2 regions of the Clostridium ljungdahlii DSM 13528 genome follow, and region 1 is predicted to be linked to the other one. Evidence: riboswitches for the same ligand, from Rfam matches in the RefSeq annotation. Region 1 holds a riboswitch; the other holds the start of a gene.
The links. A riboswitch is a leader RNA that binds a small molecule or an ion and turns the genes downstream of it on or off. The one in region 1 is predicted to bind magnesium.

Region 1 (8,427 bases):
TTTACTTTTTACACCCAATTACTAATTTTATGTTAATCATTTGTAATGCAAATCAACTTTATGAATAAAATTTTCATTCATTAACCTTATTATTATCCTATACCAATTTCTAAGCTTATATTCATAATTTTCTGGTGTGTATATGCCTATATATCAGATTGGAAAATATATTTTAAGAAATGTTTCAGTTTTTTCATATTTTTCATATACATAGTTACTTATATAATAATTATTGAAAACGCAGTTTGTTAAAAGCCATATGCAAGTATTCCTTTCTAAATATGTAATTAATTTAATTCTATGATTTTATTTATTAAAATTTATTTACAATTAAGATATAACTGCTGCATATAGCAATTATCCTAACTTAAAAAGTAGAGTACATATGACAGTTAAAAAAAAATATATATGAACTTGTTATCTTCTGTAATTTTAACCACTTTATTATCTTTTGTATTAAACTTCAATCAATTTTTTCAACCATGAGCATGATACCATCATCTACATTACCTTTATAATTATTTCAACTCTTATAATTAATTAGCTCTTGTCCACATCATATGATTGAAGATACCTATTATATGCAATATCACCTTAAATTAATCTTTACTGTACATGCCTAATGTTTGACTATAAAAATATCACCCCCCAAAATCAATTAAGTACTTGAATACGTTTCTCAGTAAAATTATGAGATTATTGATTAAAAATATTACTTACATATTCTTATATTAAAACTAATTTATCTTAAACATATCCTCTTTTAATTCCACATTGGATTTAAAATCAGTATATTTAATTTCTATCCGTTTTTTATATTTAGAATCGTATATTATGACGTATGCAGGAACATTATCTTTTATATTTACATACAACTGGGCTTTATACATATTTTTATTATTGCCAGGTATGTCTAAATTTATAACTTGATATTCTTCATTTCCAACCTTTTTAAATGAATTTTCAATCTTTTCATTCGTATAAAGGAGAGAGATATATTCTTTTATAAAACTAAACTTAAATAAACTTTGAAAATTTTTATCTATATTATAGGAATTTCCTCTTTTAATATCCTTAACATATATTTTGTTATCTTTATAAATAATTATTCTATTGTTGTCTAAATCAAATCTCTCTCCATATCTACTGTCATAAAATTGCCTTCCATTATAATTTATCTGCTGTTTGTCATTTTTTATTAAAATATTTACATTGCAGCTGTAGCTGTTCAAATTCTTTAAATAATAAATTATTTTCTCTGTATTTTGAGGGTCTTTACCACAAGATGAAAAAATTACACTTAAAATAAAAAACATAATTCCTAATATCAGTAGTCTTTTTCTCACTTCGTTCCTCCAGTTTTCACAACTTTTTACTACTAATCTATTCTATTATGTTTTTCTATATTACTTTTTTATGAAATAATTATATGAAAATAAGACTATTCTGTTAATTTTTTTATTGAAAAAGGCAATTGATGTAAAACATGACTGGCATTTACAGAATACATATCTTTCGATAATTCTTCTCCTACATATCCATGTATAAATGCAGCAATAGAAGCTGCTTCAAAAGGACCTTGTTTTTGTGCAGAAAAAGAAGCTATAATTCCCGTTAGACAATCTCCCATGCCACCTGAAGCCATAGCTGAATTTCCTGTAGAGTTTATGGCAACTGAGTTTCCATCTGTAATAACCGTATTATATCCTTTTAAAAGTACAATTATATTATACTCCTTCGCAAAGTCTTTGGCTACTTTAATTCTATTTTCGCTTATATATTCAATTCCTAAACCGGTAATTCTAGCCATTTCTCCCAAATGGGGGGTTAAAATCACATCACATTTTTTCTGTTTTAAAATGTTAAGATTCCTACTTAGGACATTGATTCCATCTGCATCTATTACTACCGTTTTTTTGAAAGTAGTAATAACTTTTTTCACCAAGTTTAAAGTACTATCATTAGCTCCCATACCTGGGCCTATAGCAATAGCATCGCTTTTTTCTATAGTTTTTTCTAATTTAAAATTTTCTTCCAAATCTATAGTCATACCTTCAACAAGCTTTTCACTAAGTATAGGTTGTATATCTTTATAACATCCTAAAGTGACAAGTCCTGCACCACTTCTTACTGCTCCCTGAGTACATATATAAGCTGCTCCTGTAAATCCCTTAGATCCAGCTATAATAAGTACCCTTCCATAGTCTCCTTTATGACTATACTTATCTCTAATTTTTAGTTTTCCTTTTATAAAATCTTGATCCATTATAAATTCAGATCCAGAAAATTTTTCAACAGCTAAACTTGGAATTCCTATGTCCTCTACTATCACTTCACCTGTAAATTTATCACTTCCGTATTTTAGAAATCCCATTTTATATAGCTGAAAAGTAATAGTTTTATTAGCTCTCACACAGTTACCCATAACATTTCCTGTATCACCATTAAGCCCAGAGGGAATATCTACAGAAATAATATAACTGCCATACTCATTAATAAGGGTTATTACAGAATCTTGTATTCCTAGTATATTTCTAGAAATTCCTGTTCCAAACAAAGCATCTATAGTAACATCACTTTCTTTTATACACTTTTTAAGTTTTACAAGACTTTCTTCTGAATCTACTATATCTAAATTAATCTTTAAATTTTTCAAAATGTTGTAATTTACGCTGCAATCTTCACTCATTCCACTTTCTTTTCCAACTAAAAATACATGAACCTTTTTGTTTAAATTATAAAGATGTCTTGCTACCGCAAAGCCATCTCCACCATTATTTCCCTTTGTACAAATTACACAAAAAGATTCACATTTTTTTAGATCTATGTTTTTGACTACCTTTAGTGCTGCATTTTCCATAAGTACAATTCCTGGTATTTTTAATTCATTTATACTGTACCCATCTACAGCTCTAGCTATTTTTACAGTCGCTATCTTCAACTCCATCTACCTCCATTACGGCATAGGCTATAGCGTTATCCACTCCATGAGATATACTGAGATGAATCTTGTAATTCCCACATTTATTAGCTATTAACTTTGCCTTTCCCTTTAATACTACAATAGGTTTACCTAAAGCAGTTCTATCTACTTCTATATCTCTAAAATCAAAACCACTAAATCCAGTTCCTAGTGCCTTTACTATAGCTTCCTTAGCAGCAAACCTTCCTGCTATAAATTCAGGTCTTAAATTTTTATTTTTAAGATATTCTACTTCATTCTTACTAAAAATTCTATCTATAAAATTTGAGTGTTTACTAACAGCCTGTTCTATTCTCCTGATTTCAACTATATCAACCCCAACCCCAAATATCAAAATATAACACCTCCAATTTTAATACCTTTAATTATATACCTATTATATTAATTTTTTAATATAGGTATAATAGATATATTAACTTTTTATATAAAAAAAAGAGGATTTCTCCCCTTTTCTATTAAATTAATATGCTGCATAATTTTTTTGGTTGTCAAAGTCCATACTGTATTCGTCTACATAATCACCTATTACATCAACCAAGTGGATAGGTGAAACTTTATTGTCATATAGTAATTTCAATAAATTATGTACTTTATACCTTTCAGGACTTATATTTTGAACACTATCTCTTTGCACATTTATCAATTTTCCATCTAATATATCCTGTCTCTCAATTTCAATTCCATAAGCCTGCACCTCTTCAACATCCTTATGGGAATATGAAATAGCTATTTTGCCTTTAAGTAATCTATAAAAGTATACATACTTAATTTGATCTACTTTCTCCTTACTAATAAAATTCTCTATTATCATAAATTTTCTCCCCCCATAACCTAGCTCATTATTGTCTTAAAAATATATTAGCATATATATAAAAAAAATGTGTCACTTCCTGATTAGCTTTTCTTAGAAATTATCCCTTATATATGACAATAAAAATCTATTGCTCACTTATCTTAAAAGCATATATATTTTTATCCTATTTAATAACAATTTTTATTAAATGATGCTGTCGAAAGCTCATCTATTTTGGCTATATATTTTTAAACTACCTGCAAAATCTATGTTTACCTATAATTTTAATAAGAGGTCTCGACCATATCCATGAACTTGTTGCTGTAGAGGGATTAAAATAGTATATTGCTCCTCCTGAAGGATCCCATCCATTTAAAGCATCCCTTGCTGCATTTATAGAGCTCTGTTGCATATTTGAATGTATTTGTCCATCCACCACAGCAGTAAAAGCTCCTGGTTGATATATAACTCCTGCTACAGTAGATGGAAACCTAGGATCCCTAGTTCTATTTAGTATTACAGCTCCTACTGCTACCTGTCCTTCATAAGGTTCTCCTCTAGCCTCTCCATTTATCAATCTAGCTATTAATGTTACATTTTGACTGTTTCCACCAGTATTGCTTCCAGTATTTATTGCAAGGGCTGCTAAAGTTGCATCTCCAACTATACCATCAGATTTTAGTCCATTTTTCGATTGAAAATATTTTACTGCAGTGTAAGTTTGATACCCGTATACTCCATCTACGCTGCCATTATAATACCCCCAACTTCTGAGTTTTTGCTGTATTTGTATTACCATATTTCCTCTTGAGCCATAGTAGTAGGCCACAGCTTTCACTGCATTATTATAGGGGAGCAAGAATAGAGAAGTTGATGCATATGTAAACACTATAGCAAGTATTAGTACTAATTCTCTTTTAAATCTCATAATTTTCTTACCCATATGACCATCTCCTTTTAATGTTGGTTCTCCTAAATGTAGTCTGTACACAAACGAAGTAAAAAATACATAAAAAAATACTATCAATTTCACTTTAAATAAGTGGAATTGATAGTATTTTCTATCCTACTTTTCTTAGCCTTTTTCTCCAATTTGGTATTAATATGTCTTCTACTAAGTCATTCATTATAACTATGCCACACAGCTTTTCTTCATCATCTATTACAGGTAATGAAATAAGATTATATTTTGAACACATCTCTATGGCTTCATCTATATTTTCCTTATGATTTATACTTACTACATCCTTGATCATTATCGCCTTTAATGTATCTTCAAAATCTGACAATATCAAGTCTTTCAGAGACACCACACCTTCAAGCTGCTTTTGATCATTGATAATATATATATAATGTGATACCTCATCTTCCGGATTAATTTCTTTTAAAAACTCAATAGTATCTTTAACGGTTATGTTTATATTAAAGCAGATAAAATCCTTATTCATTATACTTCCTACAGTTTCTTCCTTATATTCCATAAGTGATCTTACTTCATCTGCATCATTTTTTTCCATATTTATAAGTATTTTTTCTGCAGTATCTTTATCTACTTCATCTAAAATATCCGCTATTTCATCATTAGGCATATTGTATAATACCTCATCCCTTTTAGATTGACTCAAATTTTCCAGAATATCCAGCTGTACTTCTGGATCTATTTCCTCTAATGTATCCGCTGCTAGATCCTCATCTAAACTTTCAAAAACCTTCTTTCTGTAGTTTACATCCATATCTTCTAATATATCTGCTAAATCAGCAGGATGGAGTTTAGATAACTTTTTATATGGTACGGAAAGTTTTAAATTGTTATTTATCATTTCTAGTGATTCTACATTATCCCAAATTATAAGGCTATCTTCAGGTTTTTTATTAAATAAATCATAAAACTTTTTTATGATTTTTTCTATACCAAGCCTTCTTCCTAAAGCAAGAACTCCTGTATCTACTGCTACAACCCTATACTCTCCTGCCATTTCTGCAATTCTGAGATCATTAACTCTTACAAGTTTTTTCCCGTTTATATCCACTATCTGTCTATCTAAAAGATGTTTTGATAAAAGATAGGAATAACTTTGAAGTATTATTTCCCTTATACCTTCTCCTTTAATTATAACCTTGTCGTTATCATCATAAAAGTTTATGTTCCTACACTCACAATTAAGTATTTCTTTGCCCTTTTTTATCTTATATCCTATGGCTCTTGGCATTCCATGATCAGAAGATACATAAACGTCCCAAAGTTTCCCTACATATTCGTCAAATTCATTATAAACCTTTTTATAAAGAACCTTACTCAACAAGAAACTAGATAACTTTTTCATAAATATTCCTCCTTATATGCAGAGAAATATTTATAGAATCTACATCAACGTTTTAAAAGTTATCAATAGCATTGCCATCACCAATTAGACCTAATACTTCCCTGCACTCCTTCTATTAAATTTTCTTCTAAGATGCACCGACCTCCATAAGGTCCGTTTTCCATTTAACACACCACCTAAATTAAAAAATTTAAACATATGCAAACAACTAAAAAAAGCCCATAGGGCTCTTAAACTAAAACTTTTTTAATCGTACGAGTTTTAGCACTATATAGCTTTAGATTTTCATCCAGCTGCATTAAGTAAAACCTTACTACGGTAATACCTGTTCACCCATTGGCATCTCTCGATGTTTCGGGGCAGCAGCATATGTCTATATAGGAGCCTCACCTAACATAATTAAACATAAACATTTACTTTTATATTATAATTATATTACAAATTCACTATAATGCAACTAGTAAATATTAAATTTATTTATATTTACCTGTTATGATACTTTAATTTCATTTTGCTCATTTTAATGTAAAATATCATAATTTATCTTTGCATGTTTATATTATTTAGTGTGTGTTCTCTTTTCCTTATCACTATTCAAAATCTACATATTCCTAAATATTTATCTCATAATATAATATGTTATACTAAAAATAAGTGAAACTAAATCTGAAATATAAGAACGGAGAATGTAAATTGAATTTAAATACTAGTTTTTTACCTATATGTAAAAATGACATGAACGCAAAAAATATAAATCAGTTAGATTTTGTCCTTATAACAGGAGATGCTTACGTAGATCATCCTTCTTTCGGCTCAGCTATAATATCAAGAGTCCTGGAAAAGGAGGGTTTTAAAGTAGGAATAATAGCTCAGCCTAACTGGAAAAATGTAAATGACTTTATGAAACTTGGAAAACCTAAATTGGCTTTTTTAATAAATTCCGGAAATATAGATTCTATGGTAAATCATTATACCGCGTCAAAGAAAAAAAGGCATGATGATCTTTACTCCCCAGGAGGTAAATCTGGTTACAGACCCGACAGAGCTGTAATAGTATACTGTAACAGGGCAAGAGAAGCCTATAAGGATGTTCCAATAGTAATTGGTGGAATAGAAGCTAGTTTAAGGAGATTTGCCCACTATGATTACTGGAGTGATAATGTAAGAAGAAGTATCCTTTTAGATTCAAAAGCAGATCTACTCATATATGGTATGGGAGAAAAAACCATAGTACAAGTGGCAAACCTATTAAAATATGGAATGGGCATCCATAAAATTACAGATGTAAGAGGTACAGTGTACCCTTGTAAAGATAAATCGCTCATAAAGGATTATGTAGAAGTACCTTCTTTTGAAAAAGTAACGCAAGAAAAAAACGCTTATGCCGAAAGCTATAAACTAGAATATTACGAACAAGACGCATTAAGAGGAAAAACCTTAATACAAAAACATGGAGATCATTATATTGTTCAAAACCCACCACAGTTTCCATTAACAGAAGAGGAAATGGATATAGTATATGATTTACCCTACATGAGAACATACCACCCTATATATGAAAAATTTGGTGGAATACCTGCTATAAAAGAAGTAAGTTTCTCCATTACAAGTCATAGGGGTTGTTATGGAGGCTGCTCTTTTTGCGCTCTTACTTTTCACCAAGGTAGAACCATCCAAAATAGGAGCCAAAAGTCTATAATTGACGAGGCCAAATTATTAACTACTTTAGACGACTTTAAAGGATACATACATGATGTAGGAGGTCCTACTGCAAATTTTAGGCATAAGGCGTGCAAAATACAAGAAAAGGCTGGGGTGTGTAAAAATAGACAATGTCTCTTCCCTTCTCCCTGCAAAAACTTAATTATAGATCATAGTGAATACTTAAATCTATTGAGGAAAATAAGAAAAATTCCTGGTATAAAAAAGGTATTTATACGTTCAGGAATAAGATATGACTATTTAATAAATGATAAAAATACGGATTTTTTTGAAGACTTATGTAAATATCACATAAGTGGTCAATTAAAGGTAGCTCCAGAACATATAAGCGACAGGGTTCTAAATCAAATGGGAAAACCTAAAATGGACGTATACAATAAATTTGTAAAAAAATATTTTGAAATAAACAAAAAAATAAATAAAAAACAATATCTAGTTCCTTACCTCATGTCCAGTCACCCGGGAAGTGATTTAAATGCAGCTATAGAACTAGCTGAGTATATAAAAAGCATGGGATATACTCCTGAACAAGTTCAGGATTTTTATCCTACACCTGGTAGTTTATCTACAACTATGTACTATACAGGCATTAATCCTTTAAGTGG
Region 2 (8,427 bases), 1.4 Mb from region 1:
AGAACATTTCAAATGGACTTCGCATGATTCTTATGATTGGATGCTGCGGAGCTTTGGCAATATTTAGTTCTACCATATCAAAATCTCCTATTTTGCCCATATTCGCAAAAAGTTTAGGAGCAACTGGTATACAAATTGGCTGGATTGCATCAACATCGACTATACCCGGAATTTTGATAAGGTGCATTATCGCACTTATTAACCGGCACAAAACGAAACAAATGACATAAATTAAAAAATAGAGTAAAAAAATAAAAGCCATTCCCCAATACTGACTTTTATTTTTTTTACTCTATTTTTTTAAAGCAGTTACGATAGGTTCAAAAGTTAAAATAGCTGTTAATATAACTAACACTATAATAGTTATCCATCCTATTACATTTTTAGTCCTACCATTTACATATTCCCCCATAATATCTTTATTATTTACCATAAGCATCATACAAATTAAAACTACTGGAAGTAACACACCATTTATAATTTGTGACCATAATGTTATCTGAATTAAAGGTGCTCCTGGAATCAATATAATACCAATCCCAATAATAATTATTATAGTAAACAGTGTAAAAAATTGTGGTGCTTCTTTTAATGTTTTATTTATACCAGCTTCAAAGCCAAAAGCTTCACAAATATAAAATGCTGTAGCTAAAGGTAGTATTGTGGCCGAAAAAATAGAAGCTATAAATAATCCAAAAGCAAAAATTTGAGAAGCAAAAGCTCCGGCAAGTGGCTTCAACGCTAATGCAGCATCTTTAGCCTCATTTATTTGAATTCCATTTTTATGAAGGGTTGCCCCACAAGCTACGATTATAAAAAAAGCAACTACTACTGTAATAATACTGCCAACAACAACATCCCAAAATTCGTATTTAAATTCTTCCATCTTAAGTCCTTTTTCTATAACTGCTGACTGCATATAAAACTGCATCCAGGGAGCAATAGTAGTTCCCACCATGCCAATAACTGTACTTATATAGTCATAATTAGTTTCAATAGAAGGATGAATTAACGCATGTCCTATTTCATGCCAGTCTGGTCTAGCAAAAAGTGCAGAACCAACATAGGATAACAAAAATATGCTAAAAACCAAAAACAACTTTTCAGTAGTCTTATAAGTACCCTTTACCACTAGAATCCATACTGCAATAGCAGCTAGTGGCACAGATATATATTTGCTTACTCCAAAAATCTGCATACTACCTGCAACACCTGCAAACTCAGTAGCTGTATTTCCTATATCTGCAATGATTAATCCAATAAATATAAAAAAAGTTATCTTAACACCAAAATTTTCTCTAATTAAATCTGCCAATCCTTTACCTGTAACTATACCCATTCTAGCATTCATTTCCTGCACTACAAGAAGCACAATAAAGCATGGTATTAATGACCAAAGTAATTTGTAACCATATGCAGCACCTGCTACAGAATATGTTGTAATACCACCTGCATCATTATCTACACTACCTGTTATAATTCCAGGACCTAAAACACTTAAAAATATCAATAGATTTGCCATCCATGTTTTTCTCTTTGCATTCATCATTAACACCCCCACTATCTATACCTCTTATTTGACTTAGTAATTTCATAGAAAATATCATTTATATTAACAATCCCTATGATATGCATTTGTTCATCAATTACGGGTATAGAAAATAGGTTATATTTTGATACAGCTTTAACTAAATCCCTTATTTCATCTGTATCCTTCATATATATAACTTCTTTAATCATAATATCTTCTAATTTTTTATCCTGTTTGGAAATAATTAAATCTCTTAAAGATACTATTCCTACAAGCTTATTTTCATCACTTACAACATAAACATAATAAATTTCATCGATTTCCTCTTTTGATTGACAAATATCATTTACTACATCAGCTACTGTGTAATAAATTGGACATGCTATAAAATCAGTATTCATAATACTTCCCACTAAGTATTCCTCATATTCCATAAGTTCTCTTACTTCATCTGAAATTTCTTTCTCCATATTATTAAGCAATTCTTCTGCTTTATTTTCATTTAATCCATCTAAAACATCTGCAGCCTCATCAGCTGGCATTTCTTCCAAAATATCAGCTGCCTTATCTGTAGATAATGTTCTGATCAAGCTTACCTGTACATCTTCTTCTAGCTCTTCTAATACATCTGCAGCTTTTGCGTTATCTAAGCTAGAGAAAATAATTGCCCCCGTATTTACATCAAAATCCTCAATTATATCTGCAAGATCTGAAGGATGAAGTGTGGATAGTTTATTATAGCTTTTTGAAAGTAAAATGTCTTTTGAGGTAAAAGCCGTTTGAATATCATCCCATAACATTAGTTTACTTGATATTTTAAATCCTAATCTCTTTAATGGTTTTGCAATTCCAATCCTTCTTAATAGCCCATCCATACCAATATCTACTGCTGCAATAAACATACCTGATGGTAATATAACTAATCTAACATCGTTAGCTCTAACTACCTTTCTTCCATTAACATCAACAATCTGTTTGTCTAAAACATACTTTTTCAGTAACATACAGTCACCTAAATCTTTATCTTGAACTTCACTACATATTAAAACATACTGTCCTTTTTCTTTAGAAACATTGATATTATCAAAGCCAATAAATCTTGTTCCTTCTTTTGTCCTAACAACAGCTATGGTAACTTTAGGATTTTGAAAGTTCACATCAACAGCTGCATCCTTTAAAGTTCCTATTACTTCTTTACTAGTCGTATAAATTTTATTGCCCAATATTCTACTTAAATAAACACTTGTAAATTGCATTGTATACACTCCTTTGCTTTCAGGGTGCACAATGCAAATTTTTTAATGCAAGTACATCCCTATAATATTTTTACCAATAAATCTTTAAGTTTTATATAATTACATTTATGACACGGGTCACTGTCCATTAAATTCATCACCCTCCTTAGCTTGATAATTTATCCAATAAAAAATCTCTTCACAACAAAATGAAGAGATTGGATCCTTAATAAATTCCAAGACAAAAATAGTACATCTTCACTCGTTGAGTTTTGACTCTGTAAAGCTTAGATCATAAGCATTCATATTTCTATGAATGTTGTCAGCTACATTAAGTAAAACCTTAATCCGGTAGTACCTGCTCACCCATTGGCGTCTCTCGACATTTCTGGGCAGTAGCGTATGTCTTGTACAGTAATCTCACCTAACAATGTTATTAAATTATATTTTCAATTAATAATAATCTATTACTCATTATATACATATATTCCTCAGTTGTAAATATTTTTTAAGCAATCATAATGTTAAAAATATGTTACTTAGAAGCTTTATATCCTGCACACTCTGCAGCCCATGTTGTCGTAAAATAAACGCTATTTTTAGTATTCTTCATTTCATTATTGTAAGAAGAATTTCCTGGAATATAATATGTGTTGTTACTGGTATCTCCTATAATAGTTCCTTTGCCATTTGCATCTACATACAATTTATCTTTACTGTCAGTGCTATAAGTATAAATTGGATTAGTACTGCTTTGTCCAAAATTGCTTTGTAAAGTATTAAAATCATTCTGTACTGAAATAAGATCATTCTGCAAGTTAATAAGTCCATTTTGAAAATTTACAGAACTGCTTATAGTTCCAAAAGAATATAAACTAGTTTGTTGACTACTGCTAGGGTTACTTGGAGTAACAGTACCGCTAACAGCTACCTGTGTTTTCCCTGACATTGGATATTGATTTTTAATATCTATCTGACTAAGAGCATATTCTGAATTAACCATTAGAACAAACAGTAAAAAATATAAAATTGCCGGCAATCCATATCCTAATCCAGCTTGCCACTTCTCTCTAAAAAATATAGGTTTAATCAATATGGATTTCAAAAAAAGCATCATAAATATGATTCCTATACAGTAAAATATCCACTCAATCATAATAACACTTCCAAATTTAAATATTTTTATGCATTATACATCTAAATCATTAAAATCAGATTAAACTGCTGAAAAACAAAATGAAATAATTACTGACCCACTGCAAGATACTTTAAGCTTAGGAATAAGCAGAGATGCAGATATTTCCCACATATATGCAGAAATATCCAAGGAAAATAATTTTCACATTTTTTTACAAATAGATTTGAATATTGACAAATTCACTGATTATAACATCAATATGCTACTGTTCAACAAAGGTAAAATTTCTAAATTTAATATTCAATTTAAAGACAAAAAATTAATATTAAAACACAATTCCATCATTCCAATAACAACTACATATGGAGGAATAAAATATTCTGTGTACAGTGGATTTATCCACATTACTATTCCTTATAAAGATACAGGAAATTTCGACCACATGTTTATAAATGCCTCAACCTCTATAGAAAATCATACACTTGATAAAACTGCATGGAAAATGGTAAATACAATTTAAAAACAGCACCTAATTTATTCCATAGCAATAACTATTCGGAATAAATTAGGTGCTTAAAGTTATTGATTTTTGAATGTTGTTTTTGTGTTGCGTAAGTTCTGTTTATTGTATAATCTACTAAATCCACCCAATGTTATCAATTTCTTTTCAAGTATTTCATACAAATTTTCAATTTTGCTCCTCAATTTCAGATTATAAATGTAACTTGTTCCACAAACAATCATATACGCACCTATAACATCCATAGGATAGTGCTGTCCAACATATACTCTTGAAAATCCTACAATTACCGACAATATAGTTAACATTAAACTAAGTACCTTATTATACTTTCCAAGTCCTAACGCTATACTCATTGTCCCCATTGCATGGTCACTTGGAAAAGATGCGTCTTTCACATGAGTAAATAATAGATTTACCTTATTATGAACAAATGGCCTGTCCTTATAGTAAATGCCTCCAATAATAAAACTTAAAATCAGGTTGATTACTGTAATAACAAAAGTGCTAAACGCAATCTTTCTATAATCAGAATTTGTTTTTACAATTCCTAAAATAAATACTGTTGCAAGAGCTGCCATAAATATATAAGGTACATCCTTTGAAAAGAAAATCATTATACTATCTAAAATACTATTTTTATTTGCTAAATTATTTATTAATCTAAAAAGTTCCATATTCATTTTTAACTATCCTTTCTATCAATAATCAAGGCTCTATATTAATCATATCTCCACTGTTATTATTTTCATTTCTCTTTTCTCCTATAAATGTAACTACTCCTGGGATAAGAGAAATTATTATAATGGCAATTAGAACATATGAAAAATGTTGTTTTATAAAAGGTAAGTTTCCAAAGAAATACCCTCCCCCTAAAAATAATGTAACCCACAAAAATCCACCTAGCATATTATAAGTAATAAATTTTGAATAACCCATCTTCCCTATTCCAGCCACAAAAGGTACAAAAGTCCTTATTATAGGTATGAACCTCCCTACTACTATAGTCATAGAGCCATGCTTTTTATAAAATCTGTGTGCCTTGTTAAGATATTCTTTATTTATATACTTAATATCTTCTTTTTCTAAAATTTTAGTTCCAATCTTTTTCCCTATGTGATAGTTAACTGTATCACCAATAACTGCAGCTAAGTAAAATGCAATAAATAGTATTAATATTTCAAGTGATCCAGTAGATGCCAGTGCCCCCGCTGCAAATAAAATAGAATCTCCTGGTAAAAATGGAGTAACAACTAATCCAGTCTCACAAAATATAATTAGAAATATAACAGCATATGTCCATATTCCGTAATTTTGTATCATTACATTTAAATATTTATCAAGATGCAATATTACACTAATTAAAGCTCCTATAACACTCATATTTTTCTCCCTTCGTAATTAAAATATAATTCATCTTTGCTCTGTTATACATTATCAACATATGAGATTAAAATTAGATTAAAAAGCTCTTAGATTTATCTTAAAAATGATTTTTTATCAAACAAATGTCTACCAGCTTTTTAATTATATGGCTTTTAGTATATAAAAAGATGCTGCCTCAAAATGTATTTTGAGACAGCATCTTTTTCTTCTAATTTACTTTTACATCACAATTGACAAAATAACTAAAAAAATATCAATTAAAGAATTCAATTATACCAAGTGCTATTAATAATATGCCCGAAATTAATGGTGCATATTTACCAAATAATTTACCCAATATATGATTACCTACAGCTTCACCAGTTATAATTGTAAGAATACTTAATATAAATGTAAATATAACTGTAAATTGAATATTAACTCCTGTTATACTAGCTGCTATACCGGTACCTAAGTTATTAAAGGTTAAGCCAAACGCTACAAGAAGAGCTTCTTTTATATTTATATCACCGGAGTTGTCCAAATCTGACTTTTCGGCATATTCAATCATATCAGTAATGTCTTTTAAAGCAAGTCCATTTGATTTTTTATTATTTATAAGTTTTATTATACTTTGTGTTATAAAATATACCCCCAATATAGCAATGGCTATAGAACCTAATGCATTTGCTATAGAGTGAGGTAAAAATTTTGATATATACACCCCAAGTGACATTGATAGAAATGTTCCTGTACAAGTTATAATTGCTATTGCAAGGTTAGGAATTATTCCTATCCTTATTTTCTTTATTCCGTAAGCAATACCCACAACTACATTATCTAGGTTAGAGGATAAACTAAACAATAATGCAGATAAAATTAATATCATGTATAGTCCCCTTTTTTATTCTTTCCGTTTTAGTATATGGTTTCAAATTTTTAGTGTGATTAAAAGTTCAAAAAAGGAGCTTATTCAAGATACTCATTATTATGGGTCATCTAAACAAGCTCTAAAAGAAATATTGAAATATATTATAATACTAACAGAACGCATTACTATTTTTCATCCAGATTTAATACTATTTTATAATTAATCGCATTCTCATATTCCGTATCAGTTATATAGTTATTTTCTTTCATATTTTTTAATATTAAATTTTTTCGCTGCAAGGCATTATCTAAATGCTTTATTGGATCATAATATTGGGGATCATTAGGTATACCAACTAATAAACATATTTCTGAAAGATTCAGTTCTCTACAATCTTTATTAAAAAATTTTTTGGAAGCAGAATTAATACCATAAGCATTGTTACTAAAATAAATATTGTTAATATAAAACTCTAATACTTGATCTTTTGTAAATTTTTGCTCTAGCTTTGTAGCAATAAACATCTCTTCTAATTTTCTTTGATAATTTTTATCAAAATTCAAGAACACATTTCTCGCTAATTGTTGAGCAATAGTACTTCCTCCTTGCGTTATTTTCCCATTGTTAACGAATAAAGAATATACTGCTCTAAAAACAGCCTCTGTACTAATTCCTCCATGTTTATAAAAATTCTTATCTTCAATAACAATAAAAGCATTTTTCACATTATTAGGAATTTGTGTAGATTCTAAATATAGAGATTTTCCGTTATTTAAATACTTTTCTCTATTTTTAAAAGTATACTCTGAACAATTATTTACTTTTATAACTGCATCGTCATATAGAGACTTAACCGTATGTCCATATTTAAGATAAATGAATCCACTAAAAATAATAACTAATACCAAAATACTTAAAAATAAATGTTTTAATAAACTACTTCCTCTGTTTTTTTTCTTTGGCATTTAAAATCTCCTTTTCTTAGAAATTCTATTTTTACATCATTGTACCACACTACTTTATCCGATGACTACTCGCTCTAATACTCCCACGCACACAGCGAAAGCGACTATCACCAAATCAAAGATTTGGGATATCTGCTTTTCTGCAAGTGGGAGTAAAGAGCGACTACGTCCCTGGATAACGATTTCTAAGCATCAGATGGAGTTAAAACTCCATCTGATGCCAAGAACTCTGTTTATACAAGAAATTTCTATAATAAAAAAGAGCTCTCAAAAATAAAATATTTTATAGCTATTTTCTTAAAAGGTAAATAGCTATAAAAGTAAAGCCTACTACAATTCTATAAACTACAAATATACCAAATCCCTTATTTTTTAGATAATTTAATAAGAATTTAATACTTAAAAATCCAACCACAGCAGACACTAAAACACCTATAGCAAATGATGGCATACTGCTAATTGGAGTATGTATTAAATCTTTTAATTTAAGTAATCCAGCTCCTAAAATAATTGGAGTGGAAAGAAGAAATGAAAATCTGGCTGCACCTTCTTTTGAAAGGCCAGAAAATAATCCAGTTGTCATAGTGATTCCAGAGCGAGATACACCAGGTATAATAGCTAAAGCTTGTGATAATCCAATAAAAAAACTTCTTTTAAACCCTATATTCTCAACTGCTACCTCACCATCATATCTCTTATCTGCAATATATAATATTATACCTATTATAATAAGCATAGTACCTATAAGGGCGAGGTTTCTAAAGGCAGATTCAGCTTGTTTTTCAAATAGTTTTCCTACTAC

Region 2: it holds a riboswitch for magnesium, as region 1 does, so the genes downstream of both, CLJU_RS07835 (magnesium transporter) here and CLJU_RS01455 (magnesium transporter) in region 1, are expected to answer to the same signal.

What each region holds. Positions count from the first base shown of each region.
Region 1 covers NC_014328.1:300,736-309,162, reverse strand. Annotated here, with positions in the region: gene CLJU_RS01480 (germination lipoprotein GerS-related protein) at 738-1,346, opposite strand; gene CLJU_RS01475 (bifunctional ADP-dependent NAD(P)H-hydrate dehydratase/NAD(P)H-hydrate epimerase) at 1,442-2,941, opposite strand; gene acpS (holo-ACP synthase) at 2,913-3,317, opposite strand; gene CLJU_RS01465 (DUF6514 family protein) at 3,444-3,794, opposite strand; gene sleB (spore cortex-lytic enzyme) at 4,030-4,719, opposite strand; gene CLJU_RS01455 (magnesium transporter) at 4,838-6,100, opposite strand; M-box (ykoK) riboswitch at 6,339-6,505, opposite strand; gene CLJU_RS01450 (YgiQ family radical SAM protein) at 6,794-8,427, shown strand, end outside.
Region 2 covers NC_014328.1:1,732,697-1,741,123, reverse strand. Annotated here, with positions in the region: gene CLJU_RS07845 (hypothetical protein) at 1-230, shown strand, start outside; gene CLJU_RS07840 (Nramp family divalent metal transporter) at 293-1,546, opposite strand; gene CLJU_RS07835 (magnesium transporter) at 1,561-2,787, opposite strand; M-box (ykoK) riboswitch at 3,017-3,205, opposite strand; gene CLJU_RS07830 (hypothetical protein) at 3,302-3,922, opposite strand; gene CLJU_RS07825 (undecaprenyl-diphosphatase) at 4,484-5,107, opposite strand; gene CLJU_RS07820 (DedA family protein) at 5,133-5,807, opposite strand; gene CLJU_RS07815 (manganese efflux pump) at 6,064-6,678, opposite strand; gene CLJU_RS07810 (transglycosylase domain-containing protein) at 6,846-7,625, opposite strand; gene uppP (undecaprenyl-diphosphatase UppP) at 7,915-8,427, opposite strand, start outside.